One region of the Nocardioides sp. B129/18 genome, then DNA from elsewhere that is predicted to be linked to it. Evidence: predicted binding sites of a transcription regulator. Region 1 holds the regulator's gene; the other holds the start of a gene.
The links. The regulator LexA, encoded in region 1, represses DNA repair genes until DNA is damaged. The targets are predictions, from matches to a motif close to TCGAACANNTGTTCGA.
Positions count from the first base shown of each region.

Region 2: ruvC (crossover junction endodeoxyribonuclease RuvC) is a predicted target of LexA. The motif match lies at 6,493-6,508, and genes of this name have one in related genera.

Region 1 is NZ_JBUZJI010000005.1:77,963-97,186, reverse strand. Features, by position in the region: gene ACZDWJ_RS05470 (ABC-F family ATP-binding cassette domain-containing protein) at 1-590, opposite strand, end outside; gene ACZDWJ_RS05465 (LysM peptidoglycan-binding domain-containing protein) at 769-1,146, opposite strand; gene lexA (transcriptional repressor LexA) at 1,416-2,213, shown strand; gene ACZDWJ_RS05455 (alkaline phosphatase D family protein) at 2,336-4,021, shown strand; gene ACZDWJ_RS05450 (alkaline phosphatase family protein) at 4,021-5,316, shown strand; gene ACZDWJ_RS05445 (EcsC family protein) at 5,538-6,566, shown strand; gene ACZDWJ_RS05440 (ATP-dependent DNA helicase) at 6,626-8,647, opposite strand; gene nirD (nitrite reductase small subunit NirD) at 8,726-9,097, opposite strand; gene ACZDWJ_RS05430 (IspD/TarI family cytidylyltransferase) at 9,219-9,932, shown strand; gene ACZDWJ_RS05425 (2-C-methyl-D-erythritol 4-phosphate cytidylyltransferase) at 9,937-10,566, opposite strand; gene ACZDWJ_RS05420 (CarD family transcriptional regulator) at 10,655-11,140, opposite strand; gene ACZDWJ_RS05415 (UbiA prenyltransferase family protein) at 11,388-12,161, shown strand; gene ACZDWJ_RS05410 (hypothetical protein) at 12,323-12,958, shown strand; gene ACZDWJ_RS05405 (phosphoglyceromutase) at 12,963-13,706, shown strand; gene phoU (phosphate signaling complex protein PhoU) at 13,793-14,470, opposite strand; gene ACZDWJ_RS05395 (sensor histidine kinase) at 14,593-15,762, shown strand; gene ACZDWJ_RS05390 (response regulator) at 15,759-16,436, shown strand; gene ACZDWJ_RS05385 (hypothetical protein) at 16,538-16,825, shown strand; gene ACZDWJ_RS05380 (DUF308 domain-containing protein) at 16,822-18,321, shown strand; gene ACZDWJ_RS05375 (hypothetical protein) at 18,321-18,917, shown strand; gene ACZDWJ_RS05370 (hypothetical protein) at 18,914-19,224, shown strand, end outside.
Region 2 is NZ_JBUZJI010000032.1:31,045-42,125, reverse strand. Features, by position in the region: partial or broken gene ACZDWJ_RS17810 (hypothetical protein) at 1-55, opposite strand, end outside; gene ACZDWJ_RS17805 (adenine phosphoribosyltransferase) at 121-660, opposite strand; gene secF (protein translocase subunit SecF) at 681-1,913, opposite strand; gene secD (protein translocase subunit SecD) at 1,913-3,742, opposite strand; gene yajC (preprotein translocase subunit YajC) at 3,748-4,047, opposite strand; gene ruvB (Holliday junction branch migration DNA helicase RuvB) at 4,218-5,327, opposite strand; gene ruvA (Holliday junction branch migration protein RuvA) at 5,331-5,930, opposite strand; gene ruvC (crossover junction endodeoxyribonuclease RuvC) at 5,927-6,460, opposite strand; gene ACZDWJ_RS17770 (YebC/PmpR family DNA-binding transcriptional regulator) at 6,605-7,372, opposite strand; gene pdxT (pyridoxal 5'-phosphate synthase glutaminase subunit PdxT) at 7,445-8,044, opposite strand; gene pdxS (pyridoxal 5'-phosphate synthase lyase subunit PdxS) at 8,143-9,048, opposite strand; gene pgsA (phosphatidylinositol phosphate synthase) at 9,079-9,696, opposite strand; gene ACZDWJ_RS17750 (HIT family protein) at 9,706-10,257, opposite strand; gene ACZDWJ_RS17745 (TetR/AcrR family transcriptional regulator) at 10,254-10,973, opposite strand; partial or broken gene ACZDWJ_RS17740 (FAD-dependent oxidoreductase) at 10,979-11,081, opposite strand, start outside.

The DNA of each region.
Region 1 (19,224 bases):
TCGAGGTAGTTGTCGGGCTCGTCGAGCAGCAGCACCTCGTCGGGGCCGCGCAGCAGCGCCTCGAGGACCACGCGCTTCTGCTCGCCGCCCGAGAGGGTCGCGACGTCGCGGTGCCGGGCCCGCTCGAACGGGACGCCGAGGGCCGCCATCGTGCAGACGTCCCAGGCCACCTCGAGGTCGTAGCCGCCGGCGTCCGCGTAGTCGCCGAGCGCGGTGGCGTAGGCCATCTGCGTGGGCTCGTCGTCGACCTCCATGAGGGCCAGCTCGCAGCGCGCCACCTCGGCGGCGGCGGCCCGGACCGCCGGCGGCGCCACCGAGAGCAGGAGGTCGGCGACGGTGGGCTGCTCCTCCCCCGTGCCGCGCACGCCGACGAACTGCCCCATGACGCCGAGCCCGCCGGAGCGGGTCACCACGCCGGCGTGGGGTGCCAGCTCGCCGGTGACGATGCGCAGCAGGGTGGTCTTGCCCGCGCCGTTGGCGCCGACCAGTGCGACGATCGCGCCCTCGCCGACCCGGAACGAGACGTCGTCGAGCAGCACCCGCCCGTCGGGCAGCTCGTAGCGGACTCCGGAGACGTCGACGTGACCCACGAGGATCCATCCTCCCTGCCCGCGTCCGAGGAGGCGACCGCATTTCGCCCTCCGGCGTGCCGGGTCCGGAGACGGCGCGAGGGGCGGGCCGTGGGCCCGCCCCTCGTCTTCCCCGTGGCGTCGGCCGGGGTCGAGGCGGCCGACGACGTCTGAGGCGGGCCGACGGCCCGCGCTGCGCTCAGTCGAGCGGCACCTGAAGGCGCTGACCGGCGCGCACCAGGCCGCCGTCGAGGGCGTTGAGGTGCTGGAGGTGGGTGAGCATGCCGCGGACGTCACCGTCCTGCGCGTGGGCGGCGGCGATGTCCCAGAGGGTCTGCCCGGAGCGGACGACGATGACCTGGGTCGGCTCGGGGGTGCCGGGCTCCTGGGTGGCCACCGAGCCGGCCGCCAGCGCGATGCCCGTGCCGAGCACGATCAGGAGGGCGAGCACGAAGACCACCAGACGACCGCGCCGGGTCAGGCGCACCGTGCCGGAGGGCCGCGCGACCGGACGCACGGCGGGCCGAGCGGCGGAGCGGGCGGGGCGGGCGGCGGGCTGGAGGATCAGGGTGCTCATCGGGACTCCTGGGGAAGTGGGAGTGGGACGACGGATGTCTATCGGTCGGCGCCGACAGTTCCGGACGATCGCGGCCCGAGGGTCGGGATTCGCACGGATGTTCGAACTGGATCCAGAGTAGATCAGGTGTTCGATCGAACACAAGAGCGATCTCGATCACGTGTTCGACTCAGGGCCGGCCGGCCGACCCTCCGTGTCTCCCGGGCTGCGGACACGCCGAGTTCGAACAGATGTTTGAGTCCGGCGTCCGGTCTCGCTACCGTCAGGCCATGCCGACCCGCGACCGCCCCGATCCCGCCGAGAAGGCCTCCCCGACCTCGCCTGAGACCTCTCCTGAGAAGTCGTCTGCGAAGCCGCGCGGCAAGACCGTCTCCGAGCTCCCCGACGGCCCGCCGGACGCCACCGGTCTCACCCAGCGCCAGCTGAAGGTGCTCGCCACCATCAAGGAGGCCATCGAGAAGCGCGGCTTCCCCCCGAGCATGCGCGAGATCGGCCAGGCCGTCGGCCTCACCAGCACCTCCAGCGTCGCCCACCAGCTGCGCGTGCTGGAGGAGAAGGGCTTCCTGCGCCGCGACGCCAACCGGCCGCGCGCCCTCGAGGTCTTCCTGCCCGAGGTCCTCGCCGCCCGGCGCTCGATCTCCTCGGCCGACGAGAGCTCCTACGACGAGACCGGCATCGGCGACACCGTCCCCTCCGCGGCCTACGTGCCGGTGGTCGGCCGGATCGCGGCCGGCGGCCCGATCCTGGCCGAGGAGCAGGTCTCCGAGGTCTTCCCCCTGCCGCGCCAGCTCGTCGGCGAGGGCCAGCTCTTCCTGCTCGAGGTCGTCGGCGACTCCATGGTCGACGCCGCCATCTGCAGCGGCGACTTCGTCGTCGTCCGCCAGGAGCAGACGGCCGAGAACGGCCAGATCGTCGCGGCGCTCCTCGACGGGGAGGCCACGGTGAAGACCTTCCAGCGCAAGGACGGCCAGGTGTGGCTGATGCCGCACAACCCGGCCTACGACCCCATCGACGGCACCCACGCGCGGATCCTCGGCGTCGTCACCGCGGTGCTGCGCAGCCTGTGATCCTGTGAGCCACGCCACCCGCGGGCCGTCCCCGATGGCCCGCGGGTGAACGCTCGGCGACGCCTCCGCGACACCTGCCGCCCGCGCCGTCACCTCCGGAGCCCTTGCTGCGTTGAGGGCGCGTGACCCACCTCGATCTCCCCGCCGTCGGCCGCCGCGCCGTCCTGGCCTCCGCGCCCGTCGCCGTCGGCACGGCCGGCGCCGTCGGCGCCCTCGGCTCCAGCGCTGACGCCGCCACGCACCGCGTCTTCCAGCACGGCGTCGCCTCGGGCGACCCGCTCCCCGACGCCGTCGTCCTCTGGACGCGCGTGACGCCCACCGCCACCGCACTGCCCGGCAGCGGCCGCGGTCCGCGCACCGACGTCGTGTGGGAGGTCGCCACCGACCGGCGCTTCCGGCGCATCGTCAAGAAGGGCACCTTCGCGACCTCCGCGGCGCGCGATCACACCGTCAAGGTCGACGTCCGCGGCCTCGCTCCGGCCACCTGGCACTGGTACCGCTTCACGGCGGCCGGCCAGGTCAGCCGCGTGGGCCGCACCCGCACCGCGCCCGCGCACGACGCCGAGCTGCGGCACCTGCGGCTCGGGTTCACCTCCTGCGCCAACTGGCAGGCCGGCTACTTCGCCGCCTACCGCGGCCTGGCCGCGCGCGACGATCTGCACCTGATCGTCCACCTCGGCGACTACTTCTACGAGTACGGCCCCGGGCAGTACGGCTACGGCAAGGACGACGTCGACGTGCGCCCGCACGTGCCGGCGCACGAGGTGCTCAGCCTCGCCGACTACCGCCAGCGCCACGCGCAGTACAAGACCGACCGCGACCTGCAGGACCTCCACGCGGCCTACCCCTGGATCATCACCTGGGACGACCACGAGGTCGCCAACGACCAGTGGTCCGGCGGCGCGGAGAACCACACGCCCGCCACGGAGGGCTCGTGGACGCGGCGCCGCGCCCGCGCGCACCGGGCCTACGACGAGTGGATGCCGGTGCGCCTGAACGGCACCGCCGCCCTCGGCGACGGCGACCGGCTCTACCGCCGCTTCCGCTTCGGCCAGCTCGCCGAGATCAGCATGCTCGACCTGCGCTCCTACCGCTCCGAGCAGGTCGCCTCCCCCGGCCCCGGCGTCGGCGCGGTCGACGATCCCTCGCGCACCATCACCGGCGCAGCCCAGATGGCCTGGCTCAAGCAGTCGCTGGCCTCCACGGCCGTGCAGTGGAAGATCATCGGCAACCCGGTGATGATCGCGCCGGTCGACTTCGGCACGCTGCCCCGCGAGCTCGCGACCGCGCTGCACACCGCCACGGGCGTGCTGCCCACCGACGGCATCCCCTACAACGTCGACCAGTGGGACGGCTACACCGCCGACCGACGCACGGTCTTCCAGCACCTCGCCGACCATCAGACCCGCGACGTCGTCTTCATCACCGGCGACATCCACTCCGGCTGGGCGGCCGACCTGCCCAGCGACGCCTCGCTCTACCCGGCCGTCGGGGAGTCGCTGGCGGTGGAGTTCGTCGGTGCCTCGATCACCTCGAACAACCTCAAGGACATCACCGGCGCACCCCCGCGCACCGCGAGCGTCGCGGTCGAGACCGCCATCAAGGCCGCCAACCGGCACATCCAGTACCTCGACTTCGACAGCCACGGGTTCTGCGTCCTCGACGTCACCCCCGAACGCACCCAGTGCGACTGGTTCGTCATCGGGGACCGCCGGGTGCGCACCTCGCCGGCCACCTGGTCGGTGTCGTACCGGACGCTGGCCGGCAGCAACGCGCTGAGCGCCGCCGAGGGACCGGTGAACGCCTGATGTGCACCTCCTCCTCGCACCCGCGCACCGACGAGCGGCCCTTCGAGCGCGGCCTGCGCGAGATGCGCAGCGGCCGACGCACCGTGCTCAGCGGCGCGGCCGCGGCCGCCGCGGGCCTGGTCTTCACCGGCACCGCCGCGGAGGCGGCCCCCGCACCGGCCACCCGACGTCGTGCCTACGTGCTGGTGATCGACGGCTGCCGGCCCTCGGAGATCAGCGCCACGCTGACGCCGAACCTGCACGCCCTGCGCACCGGGGGGCTCAACCTGCCGCGGGCCCGCTCGCTGCCGGTGATGGAGACCATCCCGAACCACACGATGATGATGACCGGGCTGCGGCCAGACCGCACCGGCGTCCCGGCCAACAGCGTCTACGACCGGGCCGAGAAGGTCGTCCGCGATCTCGATCGCCCCACCGACCTCAAGGCCGTCACGGTCATCGAGCGGCTCCGAGCCCGCGGGTACCGCACCGCCACCGTGCTCTCCAAGGAGTACCTCTACGGCATCTTCGGCACGCGCGCCGGCCGCCGCTGGGAGCCCTCGCCGACGCTGCCGATCACCGACCACGCCCCCGACCTGTTCATCATGCAGGCGGCGCTGGCGATGGTGCAGGACTACGACCCGCACCTGATGTTCGTGAACCTCGGCGACATCGACCGCTTCGGCCACGCCGACCTCACCGGCACCACGCTGAAGGTCGCCCGCCGTCTCGCGCTGGCCGACACCGACCTCCAGGTCGGCCGGTTCGTCGACGCCCTCAAGGCCTCGGGCCAGTGGAAGGACGCCCTGGTCTGCGTGCTGGCCGACCACTCGATGGACTGGTCGCTGCCGAACCGGTTCATCAGCCTGAAGAGCGCCTTCGACGCCGACCCGCTGCTCGCGGGGAAGGTGCAGATCGCCGACAACGGCGGAGCCGACCTCTGCTACTGGACCGGCGCGGCCTCCCAGCGCAGTGCGGCGATCGCGCGGATGCGACGCCTGGCCGAGGCCACCGAGGGCGTCCTGGAGACCCACGAGCCGGCCGCGCTGCGGCTGGGCGCGGGCGCCGGCGACCTCGTCGCCTACTGCGAGGCCGGCTGGCGCTTCTCGGACCCCAGCGCCACCAGCAACCCGATCCCGGGCAACCACGGTCACCCGGCCACCGCCCCGATCCCCTTCTGGCTGGCCGGCGGCCACCCGCGGGTGCCGAAGGCGCGCACCTCCGTGGCGGCGGCGCACACCTACGACGTCGCGCCGACGGTGGCGTCGTTCTTCGACCTCTCGCTGAGCCCCTACGAGGGCGTCGCGCACCTGTAGCGGCCGTCGCCGAGGTGCCACCCCAGCCGGTCTCCCGGCTGCCGTGGCACAGGACGTCGATCTCCGGTGCATCACGGCGAGCTCTGGGCTCGAAGTCGGCTGGCGACTCCGAGCCATGCCCTCGACGCGCCATGTCCACGCAGATGAGCCGCCTGTTCCGGCCCACCCACTCCGGCGCTGAACCTGCCGAGGTGTCGGAGGGCTGGCCTAGCCTCACTGCCATGAACGACGAGGCGCCCGCGCAAGGACCGATGTCCGCCTATGAGCATAAGAGGTGGAAGGAGCTTCAAGCGCATTGGGAGAAGAAGGCGCGTGGACGAAGGGCCTTGCTGCCGCCGAAGGCCAGGGAAGCGCTCGAGTCGTCGGTCGACGCAACCAAGGCCACTGCCTCGAAGGCCGGAAGCAAGATCGCGAACGCCGCGCCGGAGCGGGTCAAGGACGCTGCCAGCGACATGCTGGATTCGGCACTGGCCCCCACCCTGCGCAACATGGTTCGACTTCTTGAGCTCCTGAATGACTGGGTCGTCGAGCTGACCGACCCTGAGAAGGTCCTGGCATATCACCGCGAGCAGGGCAAGGAGATCGAAGCACTCGAGGACCTCCGCGAGCTGGATCTCAAGGACCTCGAGAGTCTCACGGACGGGATGGTCCTGAGGTGGGCGACCCTCGGAGCAGCAGAGGGAGCAGCCCTGGGATCGCTGGCGATGATCCCTGTCCCTGTACTTGGCAGTGCCGCCGCGATCGGGCTCGACCTCATCGCCATGCAGGCGTTGACCGGCGCCATCGCCACTCGCGTCTGCTATTCGTACGGCTACGACGCCAAGGACCCCGAGATGAAGCACATGATCGACCGCATGGTCGCCCGTGGATACAGGAATCAGGCTGTCAAGGCACAATCCGTGAAACGGGCGGGCGAAGCCTTCAGCACTGCAAAGGGCCGAGTGAACTGGAGCCAGAAACTCCGCGACGACCACCGGTTGATGGCCGCGGTGGAAAGGTTGCTCAAACAGGTCGGCGACGGCAAGCGGGTTCCTGTGAAGAACGCCCGCATGGGCATGCCAGTCATTGCCGCTCTAGCAGGAGCAGGCACGAACTCGCATGTGCTGTCCGACACGGTGAGGCAAGCACGTCACTTCGGCGCCACGATGTTGCTCGCCGAGAAGTACGGGCTGGAGCTGCCGGAGAACCTGCGTCGCGGCATCGAGGACGACCCGGAGGACGACGCTGGCCCCTCCTCCTTCGTGCGGTAGGGATCCACGAGTCACGCCGTGCGCCACGCGCGCCGAGGTGGCGTCCTCGAAGGTTTCCCTCAGCCCCGCCCTGCGGCGGCCAGGCGCGCGAGCGCCTGACGCACCAGGGCGGGGTCGGTGGTGCTCCACATCGGCGGGAGGCTGGCCCGCAGGAAGCCGCCGTAGCGGGCGGTGGCCAGCCGCGGGTCGAGGATCGCGACGACGCCGCGGTCGCCGACCGAGCGGATCAGGCGGCCGGCGCCCTGGGCCAGCAGCAGCGCGGCGTGGGTGGCGGCCACCTGCATGAACCCGTTGCCGCCGGCCTGGTCGGCGGCGCGCTGGCGTGCGCTCATGAGGGGGTCGTCGGGCCGCGGGAACGGGATGCGGTCGATGAGGACGAGCTGGCAGGTGTCGCCGGGGACGTCGAGGCCCTGCCACAGGGAGAGCGTGCCGAAGAGGCAGGTGTGGGGATCGGCGACGAACTGCCGCGCGAGCTCGGGCAGCTGGGCGTCGCCCTGCGCGAGGGTGGTGAGGTGCGGCAGCCGCTCGCGCACCGCCTCGGCGGCCGCCTCCGCGGCGCGCCGGGAGGAGAACAGGCCCAGCGTGCGGCCCTCGGCGGCGTCGATCAGCTCGACGATCTCCTCGAGCGCCGCGGGCGCGAGGCCGTCTCGGCCCGGCGGCGGGAGGTGGCGGGCGACGTAGAGGATCGCCTGCTGGCCGTAGTCGAAGGGACTGCCGACGTCGAGGCCGCGCCAGGGCTGGGCGTCGGCGGCCGTGGCGGGCGCGGCGCCGGCGTCGCTGCGCTCGGAGGGCTTGAGCCCCAGGCTGCCGGCCACGGCGCCGAAGTCGCCGCCGAGCATGAGGGTGGCGGAGGTGAGCACGACGGTCTTGTCGGCGAGCAGCCGCTCGCGCATCGGACCCCAGACCTGCAGGGGCGCGACGCACAGCCGCGGCGGGATGCGCTCGCCGCCCTCGGAGAGCCACACGACGTCGTGCTGGCTGCAGGCGGCCATCCGCTCGGCGATCTGGAAGACCTCCTGGACACCGCCGCGCGCCTGCTGGCGGCCGGGGTCGGCGTCCTCGCCGGACTCCTTCGGGAAGGCCGAGATGCAGCCGCGGGCGGCGTCGCGCACGAGGGCGAGGGCGTCGCTGAGGTCGACGGGCAGCTGCTCGAGCCGGCCCGCCCGGGTGTCGTTGATCGCGGCGCGCAGGGCGTCGGAGGCGTCGGCGAGGTCATCGGCCTCGGAGCCGTCGACGTGCCGCTGCGCACGGCGCGCGGCCCGCTCGACGTCGGCGGCCGACAGCTCGTCGGTGGCGGCCTGGGTGACGCGGGCGACGAGCTCGTGGGCCTCGTCGACGACGACGGCGTCGTACTCGGGGATCATCGGGACGCCCTCGATGGCGTCGATGGCCAGCAGCGAGTGGTTGGTGATGATCAGGTGGCTGCGGTGGGCGCGCTCGCGGGCCTGCTCGGCGAAGCACTCCTGGCCGAACGGGCAGCGGCTGGCGCCGAGGCAGTCACGGTGGCCGACGCTGACCTGACGCCACTCGCGCTCGGTGTGGCGCGGGGCGGCGTCGCGCTCGCCGGTGCCGCCGCCCTCGGCCTCCTCCTCGGCCCAGGCCCGCAGCTCGAGCACCTTCTCGGCCATCGAGCCCTGCGGGACGTCGACGAGCACGCCCTGGTCGTCCGGGACGCCCTCGCGGATGCGATGCAGGCAGGCGTAGTTCGAGCGGCCCTTGAGCACGGCGTAGGAGGCGTCGACGCCGGCCGTGCCCTTGATGGCCTCGACCAGCCGCGGCACGTCGCGCTCGACGAGCTGGTGCTGGAGGGCGAGGGTGGCGGTGGCGACGACTACGCGCTCGCGGTGCAGCAGCGCCGGCACCAGGTAGGCCAGCGACTTGCCGGTGCCCGTGCCGGCCTGGACGAGCAGGTGCTCGCCCTCCTCGAAGGCGGCGGCGACGGCCTCGGCCATGGCCACCTGGCCCTCCCGCTCGGTGCCGCCGAGCGCGGCCACGGCGCCGCCCAGCACGGCGCGGACCCGCGCGGAGCGGGCCTGGGCGTCGGGGTCGGACGGGGCGGGAGCGGGGGCGGGGTTCGGCATGGCCGCCACAGCCTAGGCGAGCGCGCCGACGTCGGCGGTCACGCCGCACAGGAGCCGCAGCACCGGGTCCCGCGCGGATCAGGCCGCGCTCTTGCGGTGCCCCACCAGCACGACGCCCTCGACGACCTTCACGTCGTAGGCGGGCACCGAGACGCTGGTGTCCTCCAGGCAGCGGCCCGAGCGCAGGTCGAAGGCGTGCCGGTGCGCCGGGGAGGCGACGAAGGGCACCTCGCCGCGCCAGCCGACGATGCCGCGGGCGATCACCGAGGCCTTGGCGAAGGGGTCGTGGTTGCCGAGGGCGTAGACGTGCTGGTCGTCGACGCGGAAGATCGCGACGGCCTGGCCGTGCACGAGCGCGGTCGCGCCCCGCTCGACCTCCAGCTGGTCGAGCTGGCAGACCGGCTGCCACTCGGCGTGGCCGTCCCCGTCCCTGCGCAGCCGCGGGCTCATCGCGCACCTCCTCCTCGCCGCTCCACGCGAGGGACGCTAGGCGCGCGATTCGACGTCCCCGGTTTCCTCATGTCACAACCGTGTAAATCTCCCGGCGGGCGCGGGCGGTAGGTTCGCGGCCGTGAGCGGGACGCAGCGAACGGGCACGGCGGTGGTGGTGCTGGGCGCCGGATCGGGCACCCGCGTCGGCGCCGAGCTCGACGGCGTCCCGGTCAACAAGGTGCTCGTCCCGCTGGCCGGCGTGCCGGTGCTGGCGCGCTCGGTGCGCACCGCCTGCGCGGTCGCCGCGCGGGTCGTCCTGGTGGTGCGTGCCGGCGAGGAGGCCGCCGTCGCCGCGGCCGTCGAGCCGCACCTGCCCGACGACGCCGAGGTCGAGGTCGTCACCGGCGGCGCCACCCGCCATGCCTCGGAGTGGGCGGCGCTGCAGCACCTGGCCCCGGACGTGGAGTCCGGCGCGCTGCGGCTCGTCGCGATCCACGACGGCGCCCGCCCCCTGGCCACCGCGACCCTCTACGGCGGCGTGCTCGACGCCGCCGAGGAGCACGGTGGCGCGGTGCCGGTGACGCCGGTGCGCGATCTCCTCGACGCCTCCCTCGGCGCCGTCGAGGGCCCGCTCGCGGGCATGCAGACCCCGCAGGCCTTCCGGGCCGCGCCGCTGCTGGCGGCCTATCGGGCGGCGCAGGCGGCGGGCTTCGAGGGCACCGACACCGCGGCCTGCCTGGCCGCGCACGGCGACGCCGCCGCGCGCGTGGTGGCCGTCGCCGGATCCGCGCTCAACCTCAAGGTCACCTGGCCCGAGGACCTCGCCCTGGCCGAGCGGCTGCTCGACGCCTGAGCCCTCACCGGGGGTCGAGCGCCTCCAGGAGGCGCAGCTCCTCGACGTCGTGCACCCGGCGGCCGACGGGCGGGGCGAGCGCGAGGCGCACCTCGTCGGGACCGGACTCCGCGAGCAGCCGGGCCACCGCGCCGAGGTCGACGCCGTCGTCGAGCCGCACGCCGCGGCGCTCGAGCTCGGCCACGTGCCGCGCCGGCAGCACCAGCGGCGAGGCCAGCGCCAGCAGCGCGTCGCGGTCGAGGGTCTCGCCCAGCAGCGCGACGCCGTCGGCGTCCTCGAGCCGCTTGACGGTGTCGCTGACCGGGCGCACGCCCAGCACCGCGACGTCCTCGCGCACGGCCTCGAGCAGACAGGCGACGACGAACGCCGGCGGCGTGAGCGGGCACAGCGCGTCGTGGAGGACGACGGGGTCGCCCGTCGCGGCGAGCGCCCCGACGCCGACCCCGAGGTCGACCAGGTCGACCCCGGCCTCGCCGAGCGCCCAGGCCGCGCAGGCCACCAGGGGCTCGCCGTGGACGAGCGCGAAGGGCAGGGAGCCGCGTCCGGCCTCCAGCACCAGGCCGAGCGCGTCCGGGCGCTCCTCGCCGTCGTCGGGGGGCGGGAGGTCGACGGGCTCGGGGAGGGGTCCGCTCACGGCTCCGACCCTAGGCCGGGAGTCGCCGGGACGCACGACGGCCCCCGGGGATCCCCCGGGGGCCGTCGTCAGCACGGATGTGCGTGGATCAGGAGGCGAGCACCTCGTCGAGGATGGCCTCGGCCTTGTCCTCGTTGGTGTGCTCGGCCAGCGCCAGCTCGGAGACGAGGATCTGACGGGCCTTGGCCAGCATGCGCTTCTCGCCGGCCGAGAGGCCGCGGTCGCGCTCGCGGCGCCACAGGTCACGGACGACCTCGGCGACCTTCATGACGTCGCCGGAGTGCAGCTTCTCCAGGTTGGCCTTGTAGCGGCGCGACCAGTTGGTGGGCTCCTCGACGTGCGCAGCGCGCAGGACGTCGAAGACGCGGTCCAGGCCCTCCTTGTCGACGACGTCGCGCACCCCGACCAGGTCGAGGTTGCAGGCGGGCACGCGGACCACGAGGTCCTGCTGGGCGACGATCCGCAGCACGAGGTACTGCCGGTCCTCTCCCTTGATGGTGCGGGTCTCGATGTCCTCGATGACGGCAGCCCCGTGATTCGGGTAGACGACCGTTTCGCCGACGGTGAAAGTCATATGTCAGGTTCCCCTTCCTAGGTCTCTATCTTAACACGGCCTGAGAAGGTCATCCACGGCGTTTGCGCAGGTCAGAGCCGTGATCGGTCGCATCGGAGGGGTTGACACGACCCGGAGGGCTGTGGTGGCGCCCGCGTGTACCCGCTTCTCGACGATCTCAAACCTGATCGACCCGCACCGGTTTCGAGGCACGCCCGGGGACCGGAGGGGTGCTCAGGAGCCGGGCCCCCTGGCCGATACTGGCGCCATGGCCCTGCCCGGCACGACTCCCGACGAGCGGACCGCCAGCAGTCCCGCGCCCACCGCGCGGCGCCTCTCGGTCCGCACCCTCACGCCCGTCCTCCTCCTGCGCGCCGCCCACCCGCGGCAGGGCGTCCTCACCGCGGTCGTGATGGCCGTCGCCGCCGCGCTGGCCGGCCGTCCGCAGCGCGAGGTGCTGCTGGTGCTGGCGACGGTGCTGGTCGGCCAGCTGGTGCTGGGCTGGCACAACGACCTCGTCGACCGCGAGCGCGACGCCCGTCATGCGGCGGGCCGCAAGGCGCTCACCGACGGGCTGGCCGTCGGCACGCTCGGCTACGCCCTCACCTGCGGGGTGCTGCTCCTGGTGCCGTTGGCGATCGCCAACGGCGTGCGCGCCGGCTCGGTCTACCTCGCCGCGGTGGCCCTCGGCGTCCTCGGCAACCACGTGCTGCGCCGCGGCGTCCTCAGCTGGGTCACCTGGGCGGCGTCCTTCGCGCTCTACCCCGCCTTCCTCTCCTACGGCGGGTGGGGCGGGGCGAGCCTCGGCGATCCGCCACAGCCCGCGATGATCGCCCTGGCCGCGCTCCTGGGCGTCGGCGTCCACCTCTTCACCGCCCTGTGGGGCCTGGTGCCCGACCACGAGGACGGCTGGCGCTACCTGCCCCTGCGGGTCGGCCTGCGCCTGGGCGCGGGACGCCTCCTGACGCTCAGCTCGGCCTGGATCGTGCTGAGCCTGGTCGGCCTGGCCCTCGTCGGCTCCTCGGTCGGCCTGCGCGCCTGAGCGGCCGTCCGCACAGCCGTCCTGCCCAGCCGTCCTGCCCAGCCGCCTGCACGGGCCCGGCCGCGGACGTGACCGGGTCGACTGCTGAGCCGGTGCGCGCGGAGCACCCACCCGGCGATAGGCTGGTGACGCCTCGCCCGACGACACCCGAAGGTCTCACCATGCCTCACCGCCGGCCCGTCCGCCGCTCCGCCGCGCTCGCGGTGGCGGCGCTCGCGATCGCCACCCCGATGCTCTCCTCGTGCGGCTTCAACTACGCCACGGACCGCGTCTACACGCCGGCCGCCGGCCTGAACGACCGTGACGGCGAGGTCGACATCCTCAGCGCCGTCATCGTGTCCTCGCGCCCGGGCGAGGGCACCCTCGTCGCGAGCATCTCCAACGGCTCCCCGGAGAAGCGCATCTCCCTGCAGGGCGTCGAGCCGGCCGGCTCGACCAAGGTCGAGGTCGCCTCCTTCCCGGCGATCCCCCTGGCCCCGCTGCGCAACGCCGACCTCGCCGAGGACCGCATCGGCGTCACCGGCGAGTACGGCGCCGGCCAGGTGCTGAACATGACCTTCACCTTCAGCAACGGCCAGAGCACCACCATGGGCGTCACCGTCGTCACCAACTGCGACGAGTTCCAGGGCTTCGACACCGCCTTCGCCGACAAGGCCTCCCCGGCCGCGTCCCCGTCGGCCACCCCGACCGAGGTCCCCTCGGCCGAGCCCACCGACACCGACGAGAAGGGCGAGGCGTACAGCTGCGCGCAGCCCAGCACCTCCCCCATGCCGCACTCCGAGAACGTGGGCGAGTGACCTCGTGACCCACACCCTCGTGCTGCTCCGCCACGGCGAGAGCGAGTGGAACGCCAAGAACCTCTTCACCGGCTGGGTCGACGTCGCCCTCACCGAGAAGGGTCGCGGCGAGGCGGTCCGCGGCGGCGAGCTGCTCCGCGAGGCCGGCGTGCTGCCCGACGTCGTCCACACCTCGCTGCAGCGCCGTGCCATCAACACCGCGGCCCTCGCGCTCGACGCCGCCGAGCGGCACTGGATCCCGGTGCGTCGTTCGTGGCGGCTCAACGAGCGTCACTACGGCGCGCTGCAGGGCAAGGACAAGAAGCAGACCCTCGAGGAGTTCGGCGAGGAGCAGTTCATGCTCTGGCGCCGCTCCTTCGACGTCCCGCCGCCGCCGCTGGCCGACGACGACGAGTTCTCCCAGTCCGCGGACCCGCGCTACGCCGACCTCGGCGAGGAGCTGCCGCGCACCGAGTGCCTCAAGGACGTCATCGCCCGCCTGCTGCCCTACTGGGAGTCGGCGGTCGTCCCGGACCTCCGCGGCGGCTCGACCGTGCTGATCGCCGCCCACGGCAACAGCCTGCGCGCGATCGTCAAGCACCTCGACGGCATCAGCGACGACGACATCGCCGGACTCAACATCCCCACCGGGATGCCGCTGGTCTACCGGCTCGACGACGACCTGCGGCCCACCGTGGCCGGGGGCGAGTACCTCGACCCCGAGGCCGCCGCCGCGGCCGCCGCAGCCGTCGCGAACCAGGGTCGCTGAGCGCCCCACCCCGCACGAGCGCCAAGGGCCGGGATCCCCGCGGGGATCCCGGCCCTTCGCGCGTCCGGTCGTGCAGCCGTTCGGGCTCAGGCCGGCAGGTCGGCGCCGGCGGCGCGCACGCTGCGCGGGTTCTCGCCGGTGACGACGAAGACCACCCGGTGGGCGATCGAGACCGCGTGGTCGGCGATGCGCTCGTAGTAGCGGCCCAGGAGGGCGATGTCGACGGCCGCCTCGACGCCGTGCGCCCAGTCGTCGGAGAGCAGCTGGGTGAAGCTCGTGCGGCGCAGCTGGTCCATGATCTCGTCGTCGCGCCCGAGCTCGATGGCGGCGCGGACGTCGCGGCTGAGGATGATGTCGGCGACCCGGCGCACCATGTCCTCGGCGATCTGGCCCATCCGCTCGACGGTGGGACGGATCTCGTCGGGGACGGCCCGGGCGGGCACCCGCAGGCGGGCGATCTTGGCGACGTGCACCGAGAGGTCGCCCATCCGCTCGAGCTCGCTGACCATGCGCAGCGCGGCGATGACGACCCGGAGGTCGCCGGCGACGGGCGCCTGCAGGGAGAGCAGCTCGAAGGCGTTCTCCTCGACGCGCTCGCGGGCGCGGTCGATCTCGATGTCCTCGGAGATCACCCGCTCCGCGATGGCGGCGTCGCCGGTGAGGAGGGCCTCGGTGGCCGAGCGGACCGAGGCCTCGACCCGACCGCAGATCTCGGCGAGGTCGTCGAAGACGGAGTCGAGCTGCTCGTGGAACACATCGCGCATGCGCCGAAGCCTACGGATGATAGGTGACCAGATGGCGGTGACGCGTGAACGCTGGATGAACAGCGTGAAGGTTCGTCTCCGTTGGTGAATGGCCGGTGTGCGCCATGCGTACGATCAGGCACGTGAACCCGACGACGCAGGCGTTCCTCGCCGCGCTGATCGGGGCCGTCGTCGCCGGCGCGGCAGTGCTCGCGTGGCACGTGAGCGACCGGGAGCAGCGTACGCCGGCCCCAGCGCCCGAGCCGCTCCTCCCGCCCGGCGTGGCCGCCGTGCTCTCCGTGCTGCGCAGCAGCGCGGTCGTCGTCGACGACAGCGACTCGGTGCTCAAGGCCTCCGCCCCCGCCTACGCCCTCGGCCTGGTGCGCGGCAACGAGCTGGCGCTCGAGGAGCTCGCCGAGCTGGTCCAGCAGGTGCGCCGCGACGGCCAGATCCGCGAGACCGAGCTCGTCATCGCCCGGCCCGACGGCGGCGCCCGCCACGTCACGGCCCGCGTCGCGCCCCTGGGCTCGCGCGTCGTGCTCGCGCTGGTCGAGGACCGCACCCGCGAGCGTCGCGTCGAGGAGGTCCGCCGTGACTTCGTCGCGAACGTCAGCCACGAGCTGAAGACCCCCGTCGGCGCGATCCGCCTCCTGGCCGAGGCCGTGCACGGCGCGGCCGACGACCCCGAGGCCGTCAAGCGCTTCGCCGGCCGCATGCTCACCGAGAGCGACCGGCTCTCGCGCCTGGTGCAGCAGATCATCGAGCTCTCCCGCCTGCAGGCCGACGACCCGCTCGACGCCCCCGTCGCGGTGTGCGTCGACGACGTCGTCAAGGTCGCGGTCGACACCAGCCGCATCGACGCCGAGGCCAAGCGCATCGAGGTCGTCACCCACGGCGTCCACGACCTCGAGGTCTTCGGCAACGAGCAGCAGGTGATGGCCGCGGTCTCCAACCTCGTCGCCAACGCCGTCGCCTACAGCGACGCCGACTCCACGGTCGCGGTGACGACGAAGGCCGAGGACGGCATGGTCGAGATCTCGGTGGTCGACCAGGGCATCGGCATCCCCACCACCGATCTGGACCGGATCTTCGAGCGGTTCTACCGGGTCGACCCGGCCCGTCACCGCTCCACGGGCGGCACCGGCCTGGGGCTGTCCATCGTCAAGCACGTCGCCGCCACCCATGGCGGCGAGATCCGCGTGTGGTCGGCCGAGGGTCAGGGCTCCACCTTCACCCTCAGCCTGCCGCTCCACCGCGGCACCGATCGACTGCCGGCTCCGACGCCGGCACAGACGCAGGAGGAACGCCCGTGACCCGAGTGCTCGTGGTCGAGGACGAGGAGAGCTACAGCGAGGCGCTCTCGTACATGCTCCGCAAGGAGGGCTTCGAGGTCGCCGTGGCCGCGGACGGGCATGCCGCCCTGAGCGAGTTCGACCGCAACGGCGCCGACATCGTCCTGCTCGACCTGATGCTGCCCGGGATCCCCGGCACCGAGGTGTGCCGGCAGATCCGCTCGACGTCCAGCGTCCCGGTGATCATGGTCAGCGCGAAGGACGACGAGGTCGACAAGGTGGTGGGCCTCGAGCTGGGCGCCGACGACTACGTCACCAAGCCGTACTCCCCGCGCGAGCTCGTCGCCCGCATCCGCGCCGTCCTGCGTCGCGGCGCGGAGCCGGACCTCTCCCCCTCGACCCTCGAGGCGGGCCCGGTGCGCATGGACGTCGAGCGCCACGTCGTCACCGTCGACGGCAGCGAGCAGCGCCTGCCGCTCAAGGAGTTCGAGCTCCTCGAGATGTTCCTGCGCAACCCCGGCCGGGTGCTGACCCGCGGCCAGCTCATCGACCGCGTGTGGGGCTCGGACTACGTCGGCGACACCAAGACCCTCGACGTCCACGTCAAGCGGCTGCGCGCCAAGCTCGAGCCCGACCCCTCGGAGCCGAAGTTCCTCGTCACCGTCCGCGGCCTGGGCTACAAGCTCGACCTCTGAGCCACCGTCGTCCCCGGGTTTCGCGGCGCGTCTTCCGGGGAACGACACCCCCGACGCGCTGCTACCGGGAGCGCCGTGCCGCGGACCCCCACGAGGACGACATGCCTGACCTGAACATCGACACCGAGGTGCTGATCGAGGCCGGACACAGCCTCCGGTCGGTCGCCTCGGAGTTCGAGAACGCCAACGACATCAGCGACGACGTCGCCGGCTGGGTGGGCAACCACCGCCTGGCCGACAAGGTCCGCGACTTCGCCCACAAGTGGGACGACACCCGCGCCGACATGCTCGAGGGCATCAGCACGCTGGCCGAGCAGGCCTCGAAGACGGGCGAGACCTTCGCGCAGCTCGACTCCGACCTCGCCGCGGCCCTCAAGGGCGAGAAGTGACCGCCCGGCCCCGGGACTGGTCCCCGCTGGGCCTCTCCTCCGACCCCACCCCCGGGGACGCCGAGCGCGTCGCCGGCGCAGGGCGTCACTACCGCGAGGTCGCCGAGGCGATCGAGACCGCCGCCCGCCGGCTGCGCGAGATCGCCGGCGACTCCCAGATGAAGTCCGAGGCCGTCGAGGAGTTCGTCTCCTCCGCCAACGGCGTCGCGAGCGACATCTCCAGGGCGCAGGAGCGCTACGCCAACACCGGCGCCGCGCTGAGCGACTACTCCACCGCGCTCGCACTGGCCCAGAACGACGCCGACGCCGCGCTGCGCGAGGCCACCGCCGCCCGCGAGGACATGCAGCAGGCCGACCGCAACCGCGCCAGCGCCGACGACGACCTCACGCGCGCCCGCACCGCCAACGACGCCCTCCCGCCCGACCAGCCCGCAGCCGATCTCACCGGCCTGCAGGCGTCGGTCAACCGGTTCTCCCAGGCCCACTCCGAGGCCTCCGGGCGTCTCGAGGCCGCCCAGCGCAAGGCGGAGAACGCTCGCAACGACGCCGAGGACGCCGCCGACCGCGCCCGGCGCCGCATCGAGGACGTCGTCGACGGGTCCGACCTGAACGACTCCTGGTGGGACAACGTCGCCTCGGTGATCCAGAAGATCGCCGACATCGCAGGCTTGATCGCCTCCATCGCCGGCATCGCCGCGCTGCTCGTCGGCTGGATCCCGGTCATCGGCCAGGCGCTGGCCGCGGTTCTCGGAACCATCGCCCTGATCGCGGGCGTCGTGTCGCTGCTGGCGAACACGGCCCTGTGGATCGGCGGCAAGGGGGACTGGAAGAACGTCCTGCTCGATGTCGTCGGTCTCGCGAGCTTCGGACTCGGCCGTGCCGCCATCGCCGGCGGCCGGACCGTCATGACCGGAGTCCGCGCGGCGAGCCGCCTCAACGCCGGCCGCATCGCCGCCACGTCGCGCGCCCTGCGCGCCTCGCAAGGCCTTCCGGCGATGGGATCGTCCAAGGCCGTCATCAAGGCGCTCCTCCACAACGACGCCCTGGCCGGACTCTCCCGGGCCAACGCCCGCAGCATGGTCGACGCCGCCCGCAACGGCCGCCTGCTCTCGGCATCGGCGCCGTTCCGCGACGCGGCCCAGGACATGCGCGAGTTCTTCCCCAACGTCGCCACGGCGTTCCGGCCGTCCAACGTCATGTCCGGACTCAGCCAGAGCCCGGGAGCGGTGATGGACATGGTCCGCGCCAAGGGGCCCGCCGAGCTCCTGGCACGCTTCACCCAGGACTCCGACGCCCTCAGCCACATCGCGACCATGCGCGGCATGAACGACGCCGTGTCCGGTCTCGGCGATCTCGCGATCCGCAGCCACACGATGACCGGTCTCGCCGTCGGGACCACCACCTTCTCCGCAGGTCTCGACCAGTACCAGTTCTGGGGCAGCGACGTCCTCTTCGGCGACTCGCCCGCGTCGCAGCTCCACCTCGGCGCGCGCTGATGTGGGGTCGAGCCAAGTCGATCATCGCGGCGTGGAACGTCCTCGCCCCAGAGGACTGGGCGAGCATCCCCCTGGGCCCTCCTGGGGCGCCCGACACACGGGCCGAGATCGAGTCCTCCGCGCGCAGCGTCACCACCACGGAGGCCGCCCGCGACGCACTGATCGACCTGATGTCGCGGGCGCAGCCGGCCGTGCTGGCCGACGAGCCGATCCTCTACGCGATCTGGGTCCCGGATCCCGAGGTGGGCTATCCGGTCGCCTACCTCACGGCGCACCTGTTCTCGGACGCGAGCCGCAAGGACTTCCTGCGACTCATGCGGGACGCGCCGCCCGCGACGGGCGAGGCGCTCGAGGTCGAGGTCTTCGAGACCGACCTCCCGGCCGGCCCAGCTCTCATCGTCGACCGTCAGGACGCTCTTCCCGACGGCACCGTCGAGCAGACGCTGGTCTTCGGCATCTTCCCCGATGGCGCGAGCGACGCGATCAGCCTGACCTTCTCGACGACCGCACTGCATCTGATCGACGACCTCGCCCTCACCGCCCGTGACATCGCCGAGACCGTCGAGGTCCGCCTCGAGCCCCAGGGAGCCTCGTGAGACTCGCACTGCCGCCGAGCTGGGTCGGCCTCCCGCTGCGACGCGCCGATGACTGCGCTCGCACCATCGACCGGATCGTCGCGCGCCTTCCCCTCGACGACGGCACCGGCGCGCGCCTGCGGCGCGAGGTCCGCGACGATCTCCACCGGCAGGCCGAGGAGGCCCGCTCCACGGGCGCCTCGTTGCTGGCCATCGCCGGGCCGGAGAGCGCACCGCTGTCCGGGTCGCTGGTGCTCACCCCCCTCCGCCCACGCGCGGGTGACGACGATCCCGGGTGGGGCGATGAGCTGGGCGGTCGCCAGGAGGT
Region 2 (11,081 bases), on a different contig from region 1:
CGTCCTCGGCCTGCTCGGGGGCCTGGGCTGCGGTGCCGCGTGCGTCGTCGCTCACGCGGTCAGTCTAGTGCGGACCGCACGGCCCGCCGGGGCGCATCGCGTCGATCGACCCGTGCTGCCTCAGACCGAGAGCAGCGAGGTGACGGGCACCTCGCCGAGCGCCTCGCGCCAGGGCAGGAAGGAGAGGTCCATCAGCACGGCGACGCCGACGACCACTCCCCCGGCGGCGGCGACGAGGTCGCAGGTGGCGCGGGCGGTGCCGCCCGTGGCGAGGACGTCGTCGACGAGCAGCACGCGCTCACCGGGACGGATGGCGTCGCGGTGCAGCTCGAGGGTCGCGGAGCCGTACTCGAGGTCGTAGGAGACCGCATGGGTCTCGCGGGGCAGCTTGCCGGCCTTGCGCACCGGCACGAAGCCGGTGCCGAGGGCCAGTGCCACCGGCGCCCCGAGGATGAAGCCGCGCGCCTCCATGCCGAGGACGGCGTCGACCGCGGGCGAGCCCGCGGCGTCACGACCGGCCGTGGCCAGCCCCTCGACGATGCTGCGCAGCCCCTCGCCGTCGCCGAGCACGGGGGTGATGTCCTTGAACACCACCCCCGGCTCGGGGAAGTCGGGGACGTCGCGCAGGTGGCGGCCCAGCGCCTCGCGGGCCGAGGCCAGGGCGATGGCCGTGTCCACGCTCAGCGCTTGCCGCGCTTGGACTTCGACTGCCGGCTCGGCTGCTGCCGACCCGCGGAGCCGCTGCGCTCGACCGGGCCGCGGGCCGACGGGGCGGTGCGACCGCGGCCGGTGGCCTCGGGCTGACGCGGCGGCGCCGTGCGCGGGGCCGCCGGGACGACCTCGTCGTCCTCGCTCAGCTCGGCCGGCTCCTCGGCCACGGCGAGGTCGTCGCTGAAGGCCGGGACGCTGGCGTAGCGGTCGGCCTGCGCCCTGGCGCGGGCCTTGGCCCGCTTCTCGGCGAGCTTGACCTCGTCCTCGGTGGACTTCAGGTGCACCAGCACGCGGGGCGCGAGGAACACCGAGGAGTACACGCCGACGGCCATGCCGACGAACTGCGCGAGCGCGAGGTCCTGCAGCGAGCTCGCACCGAGCTGGACGGTGGCGACGTAGAGGATCGCGCCGATCGGGATGAGCGCCACGATCGAGGTGTTGATCGAGCGCACCAGCGTCTGGTTGACCGCCAGGTTCGCCGCGGCCGCGTAGGTGGTCCTCGAGCCGCGGAGGTCCTTGGTGTTCTCGCGGATCTTGTCGAAGACCACGACGGTGTCGTAGAGCGAGAAGCCGAGGATCGCCAGGAGGCCGGTGACCGCGGACGGGGTGACGGTGAAGCCGGAGATGGCGTAGACGCCGATCGTCAGCGCGATGTCGTGGAAGAGGGCCACCAGCGCGGCCACCGACATCTTCCACTCGCGGAAGTAGCCCCAGATGAAGAGCACCGTGAGGATCAGGAACACCAGGACGCCGATGGCGGCGCGCTGCCCCACCTCACGGCCCCAGCTGGCGCCGATCTCGTCCTGCGAGAGCTGGCTGGGCGCGATGTTCAGCTCGCTCGTGATGATCCCGGAGAGCTGGTCGTTGGCGGCCTGCGAGAGCTCCTCGACCTGGATGATCAGGCCGGAGTCGCCGGCCGTGGTGACCGTCGGGTTGCCCGCGCCCTCGACGCCGGAGTCGGCGATCTTCTGGCGCAGGGTGTCGGCCTCGTCCTGCGTGGCCTCGCCGGCCTGGACGGTGGCCTGGTACTGCACGCCACCGGTGAACTCCACGCCGAAGTTCATGCCCTTGAGCAGGATGATCGCGATCGCGCCGGCCACGAGGGCCAGGGAGACCGCGTAGAACACGCCCCGACGACCGACGAAGTCGATCGACCGGCGGCCGTTGTAGAGCTCGTTGCCGAGCCGCGAGAACTTGCCCATCAGGCGTTCCCTCCTGCCGAGAGCTTGGAGCTGAGCGAGGACGTCCGCGGGACCGCGGTGGCGTCCATGCCGAGCGACTCCGGGCTGAGGCCCGACATCCTGCCGCCGCCGTTGAAGAACCGGTAGCGGGCGAGGAAGGAGACCGCGGGCTTGGTGAACCAGAACAGGACCGCGAGGTCGATGACCGTGGAGAGGCCCAGCGCGAAGCCGAAGCCCTTCACGACGCCGGTGGCGAACAGGTAGAGCACCGAGGCCGAGAGCAGCGAGACCACGTTGGCCGCGAGGCGAGTGACGCGGGCGCGGGCCCAGCCGGACTCGACGGCGACGCGCATCGACTTGCCCTCGCGCATCTCGTCGCGGATGCGCTCGAAGAAGATGATGAAGGAGTCCGCCGTGATGCCCACCGCGATGATCAGTCCGGCGATGCCGGGCAGAGTCAGCGTGAAGCCGGCGCTGACGCCGAGCAGCAGCACCATCGCATAGGTGATCGCCGCTGCGACGGCCAGCGAGCCGAGCACCACGAGGCCCAGGCCGCGGTAGTAGACCAGGCAGTAGATCGCCACGAGGATCAGACCGACCAGGCCGGCCACGATGCCGGCGTTGAGCTGGTCGCCGGCGAGCGAGGGGCCGATGGTCTGCGTCGAGGGCTTCTCGAAGGCGATCGGCAGCGAGCCGTAGCGCAGGCTGGTTGCGAGGCTGGTGGCGCTGGCCTGGGTGAAGTCGCCCTCGATCTGGGCGTTGCCGTCGACGATGCGACCGGTCATCCGCGGGGCGCTGAGGACGGAGCCGTCGAGGACGATCGCGAACAGGTCGTCGCTGCCGACCAGAGCGGTCGAGATGGCGGCGAACTGCTTGGTGCCGGTGCCGTCGAACTGCAGGGTGACGACGGGCTCGATGCCGCCCTGCGGCACCGCGGTGCCGGCGGTCTTGAGGTTGGTGCCCTCGACGGCCGCGGCGGAGAGCAGGTAGGGGATGCCGTCCTCGCTGCAGGTGATGAGCGGCAGCTTCGGGTCGTCGGGCATCGCCTGGAACGGCGCGGCCGTGGGGCACTGGTAGGCGTTGTAGGCCGCGATGCAGGCCGACGTGGGCTTGGAGCGCCAGTCCAGCGGCTTGGCGGTGAGCTTGTCGTCGGCGGCCGAGGACAGGCAGGTGTCGACGAGCTTCTGCTGGTCGGCGCTGAGCTTCGCGACGGTGCCGGGCACGGAGGCGTCCGAGCCGCTGGCCGACGGGCTGGCCGAGGGGCTGGCGTCGCCGGAGGTGCTGGCGGACGGGCTGGCCGAGGGGCTGGTCGACGGGCTGGCGGACGGGCTGGTGTCGGCCGCGTGGACGCGACCGAACGCGGGGGCCGGGCGGTTGTTGCCCTGGCTGCCTCCGGTGGAGCCGCTGCCCGCGCCGACGCCGGGGATGGTGGTGCCGGTGCCCGCGCCCGTGCCGGCGCTCGCGCCGGCGGCTGCTGCGCACGCGCCGGTGCCCGGGGCGCACGCCACGAGGCGGAAGCGCAGCTGGGCCTGGCGCTGCACGGTGTCGATGAGGTCGCGGCGGGCGTCCTTGGGGATCTCGATGACCACGAAGCGGTTGCCCTGGGTGGTCACCTCGGACTCCGCGACGCCCGAGCCGTTGACGCGCTCGTCGATGATCTTGCGCGCCTCGTTGATGCTCTCGGTCGAGGGGTTGCCCTTCGCGATGAGCGTGATGCGCGTGCCGCCCTCGAGGTCGAGGCCGAGTGCCGGCTTCCAGGTGCCGCCGAGCGTCACCAAGCCGTACAGGATCGCCACCCCGAGGAAGAACACCACGAGGGTGCGCCCCGGCCGGGGAGTGTTGCGTGCCATTGTCTTCAGCTCTCCTCAGGCCCGGCCGGGACATCCGGCTGGGCGTCGGGTCGGACGACGCCCCCGATGGCGCCGCGTGCGACCTTGATGGTGACTCCCGGAGCGATCACGAGCCGGGCGTGGTCGTCCTCCAGCTGCTCGACGACGCCGAACACGCCGGAGGTCAGGATGACCTCCTCGCCCACGCTCAACGAGCGCTGCATCGCCGAGAGTTCCTTCGCCCGTCGGGCCTGCGGGCGGATCAGGAGCGCCCAGAAGACCAGGGCGATCAAGATCAGCGGCAGGAACGAGGCCAGTTCCTTCACGAGAGACCCTTCACATGGCGGCAGACGACGAGCGTCGCACGCAGTCCGGGACGGGCCCGGCGCGCGCGACGGTTGAGTGTAACCGCGGACACGCCGGTCCCTGACGCTGGTCCCCGCACCGCGGGCTCGGCCCGGGCCGAGCCCCGCGCCTCACCCCCGCGGGCGGGGGCTCACTCCTCGAAGAGCGGGGCGTCCGGGCCGGGCGCGGGGGCGCGGAGGCCGAGGTGGGCCCAGGCCGCGGGGGTGGCGACGCGTCCGCGCGGCGTGCGGGCCAGGAAGCCCAGGCGGACCAGGAACGGCTCGGCGACCTCCTCGACGGTCTCGCGCTCCTCCCCCACGGCCACGGCCAGCGTCGAGATGCCGACCGGGCCGCCGCCGAAGCGGGCGCAGAGGGCGTCGATGACGGCGCGGTCGAGGCGGTCCAGGCCCAGGGCGTCGACCTCGTAGAGGTCGAGCGCGGCCTCGGCGACGGTCTCCGTGACGACGCCGTCAGCGCGCACCTGGGCGAAGTCGCGCACCCGGCGCAGCAGTCGGTTGGCGATGCGCGGGGTGCCGCGCGAGCGCGAGGCGATCTGAGCCGAGCCCTCGGGCGTGAGCGCGACGCCGAGCAGCCCCGCCGAGCGGTGCACGATGCGGTCGAGCTCGTCGGGCTCGTAGAACTCCAGCTGCGCGGTGAAGCCGAACCGGTCGCGCAGCGGCCCGGGCAGCAGGCCGGCGCGGGTGGTGGCGCCGACGAGGGTGAACGGCGGGATCTCGAGCGGGATCGCGGTGGCGCCGGGGCCCTTGCCGATGACGACGTCGACCCGGAAGTCCTCCATCGCCATGTAGAGCATCTCCTCGGCCGGCCGGGACATGCGGTGGATCTCGTCGATGAACAGGACGTCGCCCTCGTTCATGCCCGAGAGGATCGCGGCGAGGTCGCCGGCGTGGGTGATCGCCGGGCCGGAGGTGAGCCGCAGCGGAGCGCCCATCTCCGCGGCGATGATCATCGCCAGCGTGGTCTTGCCGAGGCCGGGCGGGCCCGAGAGCAGGACGTGGTCGGGCGCGCGGCCCCGCAGTCGGGCGGCCTCGAGCACCAGCCCGAGCTGGTCGCGGACACGGGCCTGGCCCACGATCTCCTCCAGCGTGCGGGGACGCAACGCCGCCTCGACGGCGCGCTCGTCGCCCTCCGCCTCGGCGGCGGTGAGACGGTCGAGGTGGGCCGCCTCGGCGCGAGCGAGCGGGTCGAGCGGGTCGAGGTCGCCCAGGCCGCCGAGATCGGCGTCGTCGTGACGGGCCACGGATCAGCTCCGGGCCAGGGTGCGCAGCGCGGCACGCAGCAGCGCGCCGACGTCGGGCTGGTCGCCGGCCTGGTCGGCGACGGCCTCGACCGCGCCGGCAGCGTCGCGCGCCGACCAGCCCAGGCCCATCAGGCCCTGCACGACCTGCTCGCGCCACGGCTCCTCGCCGGGCGCGACGACGGCGGGCCGGGCCAGGCCGGTGGGCGCGCCGATGCGGTCCTTGAGCTCGAGGATGATCCGCTGGGCGCCCTTCTGGCCGATCCCGGGCACCCGGGTGAGGGTCTTGACGTCCTCGCCGGCGACGGCGCGGCGCAGGTCGTCGGGGCCGAGCACGGCCAGCATCGCCTGGGCCAGCTTCGGGCCGACGCCCGACGCGGTCTGCAGCAGCTCGAAGGTGCTGCGCTCCTCGACGTCGAGGAAGCCGAAGAGGGTCAGGGAGTCCTCGCGCACGACCATGCTCGTGGGCAGGGTGGCGCTCGCGCCCTCGCGCAGCGTGGCGAGGGTGCCGGGCGTGCACTGCACCTCGAACCCGACGCCGCCGACGTCGACCACGGCGGTGGAGAGCGTGACGCCGGCGACCCGCCCGCGGACGAAGGCGATCACGAGATCCTCCCGGTGGTGGTGCGCAGCTGGGCGCGGGCCTGCTCGAGGCGGGCCTGTGCGCCGCCGCGCCAGACGTGGGTGATGGCCAGCGCCAGCGCGTCGGCGGCGTCGGCGGGCTTGGGGACGGCGTCCAGGCGCAGGATGCGGGTGACCATCGCGCCGACCTGGGCCTTGTCGGCGCGGCCGTTGCCGGTGACGGCGGCCTTGACCTCCGAGGGCGTGTGCAGCGCCAGCGGGATCCCCCGCCGGGCCGCGACGACCATCGCGATGCCGCTGGCCTGGGCGGTGCCCATGACGGTGCTGACGTCGGAGCGGGCGAAGACCCGCTCGACGGCGACCGCGTCGGGCCGGTGCTCCTCGATCCAGGCCTCGACGCCGCGCTCGATGGTGACCAGCCGCTCGGCGACCGGCAGCTGGGCGCTGGTGCGCACGACGCCGACGTCGATCAGGTGCAGCGGACGGCCCACCGAGCCCTCGACGAGGCCCAGCCCGCAGCGGGTGAGGCCGGGGTCGATGCCGAGCACGCGCACGCGGCTCCTCCTCGGTGTCGGACGACGGGGTGTCGAACGTCTGTTCGCACGCCCCAACGTAGCCCGCCCGCGGCCGCCGGGGACGGCGACACGCGGGCGGGAGCGGTCCGCGGGGGCCCAGCGACCCGGGCGACCCGGGCGGACTCAGGCGTCGATGGCCTCGAGGACGTCCTCGGGGATGTCGGCGTTGGAGAAGACGTTCTGCACGTCGTCGAGGTCGTCGACGGCGTCGACGAGCTTGAAGACCTTGGTGGCGGCGGTGGGGTCGGCGACCGGGATGTCCATGGACGCCTGGAACAGGACGTCCGCGGAGTCGTAGTCGATGCCCGCGGCCTGCAGCGCGGTGCGCACCGCGACGACGTCGCCGGGGGCGGAGGTGATCTCGAAGGCCTCGCCGTGGTCGGCGACGTCCTCGGCGCCGGCGTCGAGGGTGGCCTCGAGGACGTCGTCCTCGGTGATCTCCTTGCCCTCCTGGGCCTTGGTGACCACGACGACGCCCTTGCGCTCGAAGAGGCGCGAGACCGAGCCGGGGTCGGCCATCGTGCCGCCGTTGCGCGTGACGGCGGTGCGCACCTCCATCGCGGCGCGGTTCTTGTTGTCGGTGAGGCACTCGATGAGCAGCGCGACGCCCTGGGGGCCGTAGACCTCGTACATGATCGTGGCGTACTCGGCGCCGCCGGCCTCGAGGCCGCCGCCGCGCTTGACCGCGCGGTCGATGTTGTCGTTCGGGACCGACTGCTTCTTCGCCTTCTGGATGGCGTCGTAGAGCGTCGGGTTGCCGGCGGGGTCCGGTCCGCCCATGCGCGCTGCGATCTCGATGTTCTTGATCAGCTTGGCGAACAGCTTGCCGCGCTTGGCGTCGATCGCGGCCTTCTTGTGCTTGGTGGTCGCCCACTTGGAGTGGCCGGACATGCGCTACCTCTTCACTCGCTGGATCACGGGATCGTCACTGATCTCGGCTCGCCCGAGACCGGCCCCCGCGGCTCAGCCGCCGCGGACCAGGTCGACGAGGAGTCCGTGCACCCGGGTGTCGTCCCCGACCTCGGGGTGGAACGACGTGGCGAGCAGACGGCCCTCGCGAACGGCGACGATCCTACCGTCGGCCTCACCGCCCTGCGCGCGGGCCAGCACCTCCACGCCCGGACCGACGTCCTCGACCCACGGCGCGCGGATGAAGACGCCGTGCACGGGGGCGTCGAGGCCGACGACGTCGACCTCGCCCTCGAAGGAGTCGACCTGGCGCCCGAAGGCGTTGCGGCGCACCGTCATGTCGAGGCCGCCGATGGTCTCCTGACCCTCCATCCCGTCGAGCACGCGGTCGGCGAGCAGGATCATCCCCGCGCAGGTGCCGAGCACCGGCAGCCCGTCGCGGACCGCCGCCCGCAGCGGCGCGAGCAGCTCGAAGATGCGCGCCAGCCGGATGATCGTCGTCGACTCCCCTCCGGGCAGCACCAGGCCGTCGCAGGCGGCGAGCTCGTCGGGGCGTCGCACGGCGAGGGTGGCGACCCCCAGCGACTCCAGGGACCGGCGGTGCTCGCGGACGTCGCCCTGCAGGGCCAGGACGCCGATGGTGGGGCTCGACACGGCGGCGAGCCTAGAGGTCGCACGGACGCCGACGGCGGCCGCCCCCGCGTGGGGACGGCCGCCGTCGGACCGTGCCGATGCTGCCAGCGACCTCCGGGTCACCAGCCCCGCTCGGCGAGACGGTGGGGCTGCGGGAGCTCCTCGACGTTGATGCCGACCATGGCCTCGCCCAGGCCGCGGGAGACCTTGGCGACGACGTCGGGGTCGTCGTAGAACGTCGTGGCCTTGACGATGGCCTCGGCGCGCTGCTGGGGGTTGCCGGACTTGAAGATGCCCGAGCCCACGAACACGCCGTCGGCGCCCAGCTGCATCATCATCGCCGCGTCGGCCGGGGTGGCGATGCCGCCGGCGGTGAACAGCACCACGGGCAGACGACCGGCCGCAGCGACCTCGGCCACCAGGGCGTACGGGGCCTGCAGCTCCTTGGCCGCGACGTAGAGCTCGTCCTCGGAGAGGGCCGCGAGCTGGCGGATCTGCTTGCGGATGGTGCGCATGTGGCCGACCGCGTTGGAGACGTCGCCGGTGCCGGCCTCGCCCTTGGAGCGGATCATCGCCGCGCCCTCGGTGATGCGCCGCAGCGCCTCGCCGAGGTTGGTGGCACCGCACACGAACGGCACGGTGTAGGCCCACTTGTCGATGTGGTTCTCGTAGTCGGCCGGGGTGAGGACCTCGGACTCGTCGATGTAGTCGACGCCGAGGCTCTGCAGCACCTGCGCCTCCGCGAAGTGACCGATGCGGGCCTTGGCCATCACGGGGATGGAGACCTCGGCCTTGATGCCGTCGATCATGTCGGGGTCGCTCATCCGCGACACCCCGCCCTGGGCGCGGATGTCGGCCGGGACCCGCTCGAGGGCCATCACGGCGACGGCTCCGGCGTCCTCGGCGATCCTGGCCTGCTCGGGCGTGACGACGTCCATGATGACGCCGCCCTTCAGCATCTCGGCCATGCCCCGCTTCACGCGGGTGGTGCCGGTCGCGGGGACCTCGGGAGTGGTGTCAGACATGTCCCCGATTCTAGTGGCGGGCCGGCGCCCTCACAGGGCCGGGTCCAGCACCGCCTGGGCGTGCACCTTGCGCACGCGGTAGACCACCGTGGCGGTGTTGGCGAAGGCCAGGACCCACAGGGTCAGGTACATGAGGATCGGCAGGTCGAAGATCGCCCCGAGCCCGGTCATGACGAGGATCGCGACGAGGCGGTCGGCCCGCTCGGCCAGGCCGCCCTTGGCGTCCATGCCGAGCGACTCGGCGCGGGCGCGGGCGTAGGAGGTGACCGAGCCCATCACCAGGCAGTACAGCGAGAGGCAGGCGTAGAGGTAGAAGTCGCCGGGACCGGCGAAGTAGAGCACCAGGCCGCCGAAGATCGCGCCGTCGCCGATGCGGTCGAGGGTGGAGTCCCAGAAGGCGCCGAACTTCGAGGAGCGCCCGGTCTGACGGGCCATCTGGCCGTCGATGAGGTCGCTGAAGACGAAGGCCGTGATCACCAGGACGCCGGTGAGCAGGTGGCCGCGCGGGAAGAAGGCCAGCGCACCGAAGCAGACGCCGAGCGTGCCGACGAAGGTGACGGCGTCGGGGCTGATCCCGAGGCGGATGAAGAGGCGGACGAAGGGCGCGAGCATGACGCCCTGCCAGAAGCCTTTGAACCTGTCGAGCACGGCAGCAGGCTAGCGGGGGTCGGGCTCCAGACCCGCCTCGGCGTCGTCCCAGGCCTGCGCGAGCAGACCCCGGGTGTCGCCGAGGAGCTGCGGGAGGGTCTTCGTGCCGGCCACGACGGTCATGAAGTTGGCGTCGCCGGACCACCGCGGGACGACGTGCTGGTGGAGGTGGTCGGCCAGCGACCCGCCGGCCGGTCCGCCGAGGTTGAGACCGACGTTGAAGGCGTGCGGGCTGCTGACGGCCCGGATCGCGCGCAGGGCGGTCTTGGTGAACGAGGCGAGCTCGCGGGTCTCGACGTCGTCGAGGTCGGCGTAGTCGGCGACGTGGCGGTAGGGCAGCACCATGAGGTGCCCCGGGTTGTACGGGTAGAGGTTGAGCACGGCGTACACCGACTCGCCTCTGGCCACGACGAGGTCGCCCTCTCCCCCGGCCGGCGCCGCCGCGATGCGGCAGAACGGGCAGGTGGGGCCGTCGTCGGCCTCCTCGGGGCCCGCGGTGCGGACGTAGGCCATGCGGTGCGGCGTCCAGAGCCGCTCGAGGCCGTCGGGGTCGAGGCTCACCCCGCCTCCCCCTCCGCCTCCACGCTGGCCAGGAGCTCCTCGATGGGCTGGTCGCGCTGCAGCTCGATGCCCAGCGCGTGGGCGTGGCCGTCGAGGATGTACCAGACCGACTCGGTGACCAGCGCGACGACGACCTCGGCGCCGGGCTCGCGCACGGGCCGGCTCACCCAGCGCCGCACGGCGGCGAAGACCGCGCCCACGAGCGCGAAGACGAGGGGGTCGAGCGCGGCGCGCAGCTCCGAGGGCGGGTCGACCCCGAGGAGGTCGACGGCGGTCTCGATGAGCTCGACGAGCTGACGGGCGATGACCTCGATGCCCTGCTGCAGCGGGCTGTCGCCGATGGTGTCCTGCTCGGCGATGCGGTGCAGCGAGGGATGGTCGACCGCCCACGTGACGTAGGTGGAGACGATGCGCTCGATGATGTCGGGGATGGTGCCGTCGAGCGTGACCGCCGGCAGGAGCAGGGCCCACAGGTCGTCGAGGATGGCGACCTGGATCTCGCGGTCGAGGTCGGCGCGGTCGCTGAAGTGCCGGTAGATGACCGTGCGGGAGAGGCCGGCGCGCTCGGCGATCTGCTGGACGTGGAACTCCGCGCCCGGATCGTTCTCGCTGATCACGCCGATCGCGGCGTCGATGATGCGCTGACGGCGCTCCTGGTTGTGCCGGTCCCAGCGCACCTGCCGCCCGTCCGGACGCGCCTGGCCGCTGGTGGTCATCGCTGTCAGCTCCGTTCGAAGAGTCCCCGCCTCCTGCGTTGCGCAGCGTACCCACTGCGTCGCCCGGCGGCCTCGCGGGCCTCCGCGACGACGCGGAGCATCTCCTCG